3 regions of the Neisseria bacilliformis genome follow, and region 2 is predicted to be linked to each of the others. Evidence: predicted binding sites of a transcription regulator. Region 2 holds the regulator's gene; each other region holds the start of a gene.
What was found. Region 2 encodes FNR, which switches genes on or off when oxygen is low (the NO sensors DNR and NnrR bind a similar motif). Its sites were predicted from a motif close to TTGATNNNNATCAA; they were not measured.

Region 1: a site for FNR is predicted at 1,291-1,304, ahead of H3L91_RS07645 (bacteriohemerythrin). Genes of this name have one in related genera too.
Region 3: a site for FNR is predicted at 1,176-1,189, ahead of ccoN (cytochrome-c oxidase, cbb3-type subunit I). Genes of this name have one in related genera too.

What each region holds. Positions count from the first base shown of each region.
Region 1 is NZ_CP059571.1:1,565,115-1,567,382, forward strand. It holds gene H3L91_RS07635 (MlaC/ttg2D family ABC transporter substrate-binding protein) at 1-565, shown strand, start outside; gene tpx (thiol peroxidase) at 657-1,151, shown strand; gene H3L91_RS07645 (bacteriohemerythrin) at 1,370-1,912, shown strand; gene H3L91_RS07650 (ABC transporter ATP-binding protein) at 2,169-2,268, shown strand, end outside.
Region 2 is NZ_CP059571.1:2,419,804-2,422,071, reverse strand. It holds gene H3L91_RS11775 (LysR substrate-binding domain-containing protein) at 1-727, shown strand, start outside; gene fnr (fumarate/nitrate reduction transcriptional regulator Fnr) at 786-1,520, opposite strand; gene hemN (oxygen-independent coproporphyrinogen III oxidase) at 1,664-2,268, shown strand, end outside.
Region 3 is NZ_CP059571.1:427,723-429,990, forward strand. It holds gene H3L91_RS02165 (M61 family metallopeptidase) at 1-1,127, opposite strand, end outside; gene ccoN (cytochrome-c oxidase, cbb3-type subunit I) at 1,468-2,268, shown strand, end outside.

The sequences.
Region 1 (2,268 bases), 850 kb from region 2:
GATTGCCGCCGCGCCGGTGGTGCAGGCGGCGCAAAACCACCCCGCGCAGCAGCAGGTGCAGCAGAACATCGACGCGGTGATGGACATCGTGAAAAACAAATCGCTCAACGAAGAGCAGCGCATCCGCCGCGTGGAGCAGTATGCCGACCGCTTCCTCGACTACGAACGGCTCTCGGCCACCGCCGTCGGCCTGCCCTGGCGGCAGTTTTCCGCCGCGCAGAAGCAGGAATTCATCCGCGCGTTCAAAGACATGATTATCGCCATGTATGCCCGCTCCGCCATGATGAACGCCGAACGCGCCGAGGTGAAAGTGCTGCCGAAAATGACGACCCACGGCAACAAAACCGATGTTTACTCGGAAATCGTAACCCCCTCGGGCAAGAAATACGAAGTGGGTTACCAGCTCTACCAAAACGGCAGCGTTTACAAGCTCTACAACATCCAGGTGGACGGCGTGAGCATCGTTACCGTGTACCGCAACCAGTTCGGCGAACTCATCGCGCAAAAAGGCATCGACGGCATGATCGGCGCGGTGAAAAACAAAAGCCTGAAAAAAGCCGAATAAACTCCTTTTCAGACGGCCTTTGATCTGTTGCGAAACATGAAGAGGCCGTCTGAAAAACCGTTTTCCCCACCAACCCCGCAAAGGAAACCCCATGAGCAAAGTAACCCTGCAAGGCAACCCCGTCGAAATCGGCGGCAGCTTCCCCGCCGCCGGAGCCGCCGCACCCGCCCTGTCGCTGGCCGCCGGCGATTTGTCCGACAAAACGCTGGCCGATTTCGCCGGCAAACGCAAAGTGCTGAACATCTTCCCCAGCGTGGACACCAACGTCTGCGCCCAGTCGGTGCGCACCTTCAACGAACGCGCCTCCTCGCTGGACAACGCCGTGGTGCTGTGCATCTCCGCCGACCTGCCCTTCGCCCAGGCGCGCTTCTGCGGCGCGGAAGGGCTGGACAACGTGGTGTCCCTCTCCACCTTCCGCAGCAGCTTCGCCCGCGACTGGGGCGTGGCCATTGAAAGCGGCCCGCTGCGCGGCCTCACCGCCCGCGCCGTGGTGGTTTTGGACGAAAACGACAAAGTGCTGCACGCCGAACTCGTCCCCGAAATCGCCCGCGAACCGGACTACGACGCCGCGCTGACCGTGTTGTAAACACATCGTTTTTGCAAGTTGAGGCCGTCTGAAAAACCTGTTTTACCGTTTTCAGACGGCCTCAAAGCGTATCCGCCGGTTGGACAGAGGCCGTCTGAAAACCGCATTTCCGGTTTTCAGACGGCCTTTTCCGCTTCAATTGACATGGATTAAGCCGCCAAAACGGCGCGCCGCTAAAATCGCGTTTTTCAAAAACCATACCAATAAGGGAAAACGACATGGCCTATTTTGATTGGACACCGGACTTGGACAGCGGCATCGCGCTGGTGGACGAGCAGCACAAAATCCTCGTGCGCTGCATCAACGAACTGCACGAAGCCAACAGCCGCAAGGATTTCGCGGCAGAAGGGAAAATCATCGAAGACTTAATCCGCTACACCGTCGAGCATTTCACCGACGAAGAACGGCTGATGGACGAGGCGGGCTACTCCCTGTCCAAACAACATAAAGCGATACACCAGCGTTTTGTTTCCAAAGTGGGCGAAATGCAGCAAAGCCACCAGGCGGGGCAGGACATCGGCCAGACACTTCTGGACGTGCTGCATTCGTGGCTATTCACCCACATCAGCCACCACGACCGCGGCTTTATCGCCGTGGTGCAGAAACATCTGGCCGCGCGGCACGCCGAAAACGAAACAATAGCGGCGGAAGAAGCGGTCAACGCCGCCTTCGTCCGTCCGCGCCGCAGCGGCGGCGGTTTTGCCACCGTGGCCGACATGGAAGCCGACAGCCCGCAACATGCGCCAAAAGCGCAAGCCTGACCTTCCGGCAGACACAGCCGCTCCGCGAAAGGCCGTCTGAAAACCGCATCCGCGTTTTCAGACGGCCTCATATGTATATACTGCGCCCTGCATCTTTCCCATTTTGTTTCGCCCCGCCATCAACGGCGGCGGTTTTGTTTGCCCGAAACGCTTGTCCGCCAATATAATATGCGGCTTTTTTCCGCAGCCCCGCGCGGGGCTGTTCGATTCACCCTTTCGAGTTCCGTTTCAGCCGGTATCGAGTTTCTTTGGAGCATTGAAGATGACCACAGAATCCGCCGCCCAGCCCTATCTGCAAATCAGGGGGCTGGTGAAAAAATTCGGTGAAAACTTCGCCGTCAACCACATCAGCCTCA
Region 2 (2,268 bases):
TGATATTCAGAACATTAAAAATATCGGCAACGAGTTCGCCAAACAGGACGACGGCGTTCTGACCATCGCGGCCACGCATACGGCGGCGCGCTACATTCTGCCGCCGGTGGTGGCTTCGTTTGCCGCTGTTTATCCGAAAGTGCGCCTGAACATCAGGCAGGGCACGCCGGAGGCGGTGCGGCAGACGGTTTCAGACGGCCTGGCCGATTTGGCGGTAACGTCGGAGCTGTCGGAAATGCCCGCCGAGCTGCGCGGCATTCCCTGCGCCCGCTACCATTACGCGCTGATTGTGCCGGACAGCCATCCGCTGCTCGACCATCGCGGCGCACTTACCATTGCGCTGATTGCGGGCTATCCTCTGGTTACTTACGAATTTGCGTTCGACAAGCATTCGGGCGTCGCCCGCGCGTTTGCCAAGGCGGGGGTGGCCAAGCCGGATGTCGCTTTGTCGGTGGCGGACAGCGATGTGCTGAAAACCTATGTCCGGCTGGGTTTGGGCGTCGGCATCATCGCCAAGGCCGCTTACGACCCGCAGGCCGACCGGGGCTTGACGCTGGTGGACGTGTCGCAGCTGATCGAGCCGTGCGACAGCGGCATCATTATGCGCGGCGACAGCTATCTGCGCGGGTATATTTACGAGTTTGTCGAGCTGCTCAATCCGAATCTCACCAAAGCGCGGCTGGACCAGCTGCTTTACTCGCCGATGGTCGAAGACTTTTCCATCTGACGCGGGCAGACAAAAAACACGGTGCGGAGAATTTTGTCCGCACCGTGTTTTTTGTTTTTCAGACGGCATGCATGCCGCCGGACACCATTTTGTTCAGTATTTCGGGTTTGAGCAGGCGGATGTGCTTGTGTTCCACCGCAATCAGCTCTTCCTGATGGAAGCGCGAAAGGGTGCGGCTTACCGTTTCCAGTTTCAGCCCCAGATAGCTGCCGATTTCCTCGCGCGACATGCGCAGGATGAAATCGTTGGCGGCGAAGCCGCGATAGTGCAGCCGCTGCGACAGGTTCAGCAGGAAGGCGGCAATCCGCTCTTCCGCACGCATATTGCCCAGCAGCAGCATCACGCCCTGGTCGCGCACGATTTCCCGGCTCATCAGTCTGAAAAGATGGCTTTGGATGCTGGGGATGGTTTTGCCCAATTCCTCGATGTGGCCGAAGGGCAGCTCGCACACTTCGCTGTCTTCCAGGGCGACCGCGTCGCAGCTGTGGGTGCGCATACAGATGCCGTCCATCCCGATCAGCTCGCCCGACATAAAAAAGCCGGTTACCTGGTCGCGCCCGTCCTGCGTGGCGATGGTGGTTTTGAAGAAGCCGGTGCGGATGGCAAACAGCGAATGGAAGGTTTCGCCCACGCGGAACAGAAACTCGCCTTTTTTCAGGCGGTGGCTCTGCTTGATCACCGTGTCCAGCTGCTCGAACTCATTGGGGTGCAAGCCGACCGGCAGGCACAGCTCCCGCAGCGAGCAGGACGAACACAGCGTCTTTATCGGTTGGTGCAAAGTGTGTGCGGGCATAAATACCGTCCTTTATCTTTCTGATTTTGAAGGCCTTGGCCGGCTGTTTGCCGTGCACGCTTGACTCACGTCAAGGCGGGGGCGGCAAATTCGTGCGATTCTAGCAAACAAAGATAAATTTGACTAATATCAAACGCCACCGCATGAAAACCATACATATCGCCAAGGCCGACGCCGCCCCCGAATTCGACCGCGAACTCATCGCCGCCCTCCCGTCCAGCGGCCCGCGCTACACCTCCTACCCCACGGCCGACCGCTTTCACAGCGGCTTCGGCGAAGCCGAATATATCGCCACCCTCGCCCAGCGCGGCGCGGGCGCGTTGAACAAACCCCTTTCCCTCTACATCCACATCCCCTTCTGCGACACCATCTGCTACTACTGCGGCTGCAACAAAATCATCACCAAAGACAAAACCCGCGCCGACGAATACCTCGACTACCTCGAACGCGAAGCCGAACTGCTCGCCCCCCACCTGAACGGCAAAAACCCGCTCGCCCAGCTCCACTTCGGCGGCGGCACCCCCACCTTTCTTTCAGATGGCCAACTCGACCGCGTGTTCGCCATGATACGCCGCCATTTCACCCTCCTGGGCGAAGGCGAATACTCCATCGAAATCGACCCCCGCAAAGTCAGCCGCGACACCGTGCACCACCTCGGCCGCCTCGGCTTCAACCGCATGAGCGTCGGCATACAGGATTTTGATCCCAAAGTGCAGGCCGCCGTCAACCGCATCCAAAGCGTGGAAGA
Region 3 (2,268 bases), 500 kb from region 2:
GAGCCTTGCTGGTAGTAGCTGACGAGGGCGTTGGGGGCGTTTTCGTCGGCTTTGTAGTATTTGTGCCACGCGGTGTAGGAGGATTGGGCGAGGGTTTGTTTCAGACGGCCTTTGTTTTGGCGCACGCGGGTGATGTTTTTGGCCAGCAGGGCGAGGTAGTTTTCGGGGCTGATGACGCGGCTGCGGGCGAGGAGGAGGTCGTCATAGTAGGCGGTGATGCCTTCGAATGCCCAGAGTTGTTCGGTGTGGTTTTCGCGGTCGAGGTCGTAGGGGGCGAAGGCGGCGGGTTTGACGGATTTGACGTTCCAGGCGTGGAAGTATTCGTGGGAGAAGAGGCCGAGCAGTTCGGTGCAGGCTTCGTTTGCCTCGCCCATGCCGTGCGGGGGCAGGCTGCGGCGGTCGGCGTGCAGGGCGGTGCTGCTGCGGTGTTCGAGGCCGCCGTAGATGTTGTCGCCGAGGTGGAGGAGGAAGAGGTATTCGGCAAACGGGGCGGGGTCGGGGAACATGGCGAGCTGGGTTTCGCAGATGCGTTGCACGTCGCGGCGGAGGCGGTCGCGGTCGAAGTCGGGGTAGTGTCCGCTGAGTGCGATGCAGTGGGGGATGCCGTGCGCTTCAAAGGCGAGGGTTTCGATGCGGCCGAGTTCGACGGGGTGGTCGATGAGTTCGCCGTATGAGGCCGTCTGAAAAACGTTTGCGCCGATAGCGGGGAGGGTGGTGGCGGTTTGCCAGCCCTCGGGGAGGTGTTCGAGTACCAGGGTTTGGGTTTCGTTCAGACGGCCTTCGATGGCAAACAAGAGGCACGCGCCGTCGAAAAAACCGCGTTCGGCGGTGAGGTAGGCGGCACGTACGGAGAGGTCGTAGGCGTAAACGGTGTAGCGCACGCGCCATTCGCCCGCCTGTGCGGCGGTGTGCCAGGTGTTTTTGGCGGTTTGCACGAGGGCGGCGGGCTGCCCGTTGCATTCGGCGTGGATTTCGACGATGTGGCGGGCGAAGTCGCGGATGGTGTAGCTGCCGGGCACCCAGTTGGCGAGTTTCAAAACGGCGGGGGCGTTGTCCGTCTGGGTAAAGCCGAGGGTGATGTGCCAATAATGGGCTTTAGGCTCGGGGCGGAGGGTGTGGGTGATCATGGTGTAAATTTAATGGCGGCGATAGGGTTAGGCAATGTTAAAAATTAATTGATTGGTGTCAAACCATAAATTAGATAAAATCTATAACCTTGTAAAGCATATGGGAATTTAATGTAAAGAAATCGGGTTTTTCTTGACAAACCGGCTTTCTTTACCCGCGAAGGCAGGCCATTATGGCAGCAGGCCGAAGGCTTGCCAAGCGGGGGTTTTCCTTTATGCTGCGTTCGGTAAAACGGCCGCCGCGCGGCGGTCGGAGCAGTTTGATGGAAAAGCCCTGCGGGACGCGGCCTGGCCGCCTGCGGGGTATCGGATTTATTTTCCGTGTTTAATGGAGACTTTCATGGAAGCGCAAACTTATAACTACAAAGTGGTGCGGCAGTTCGCCGTCATGACTGTAGTTTGGGGGATTGTGGGTATGCTGGTGGGGGTGATTGCCGCCGCCCAGCTTTTCTGGCCCACACTCAATCTGTCTGAAATCGGCCCGTGGTTCCACTTCGGTCGCATTCGCCCGCTGCACACCAATGCGGTGATTTTTGCCTTCGGCGGCTGCGGCCTGATCGGTACGTCGTATTACGTCGTGCAGCGCACCTGCAACGCGCGCCTGTTCGGCGGCTGGCTGGCCGCGTTTACCTTCTGGGGCTGGCAGGCCGTGATTCTGGGCGCGGCCATCAGTTTCCCGATGGGCTGGACGCAGGGCAAGGAATACGCCGAGCTGGAATGGCCGATCGACATCCTCATCACGCTGGTGTGGGTGGCCTACGCCGTTGTGTTCTTCGGTACAATCGCCAAGCGCAAAATCAAGCATATCTATGTAGCCAACTGGTTTTACGGCGGCTTCATCCTCGCCGTCGCCCTGTTGCACATCGTCAACAACCTCAGCCTGCCCGTCGGCGCGATGAAATCCTACCCGGTTTATTCCGGCGCGATTGACGCGATGGTGCAGTGGTGGTACGGCCACAACGCCGTGGGCTTCTTCCTCACCGCCGGCTTCCTCGGCATGATGTACTACTTCGTGCCCAAGCAGGCAGGCCGTCCGGTTTACTCCTACCGCCTGTCGGTCGTCCACTTCTGGGCGCTGATTTTCACCTATATGTGGGCTGGCCCGCACCATCTGCACTACACCGCGCTGCCCGACTGGACG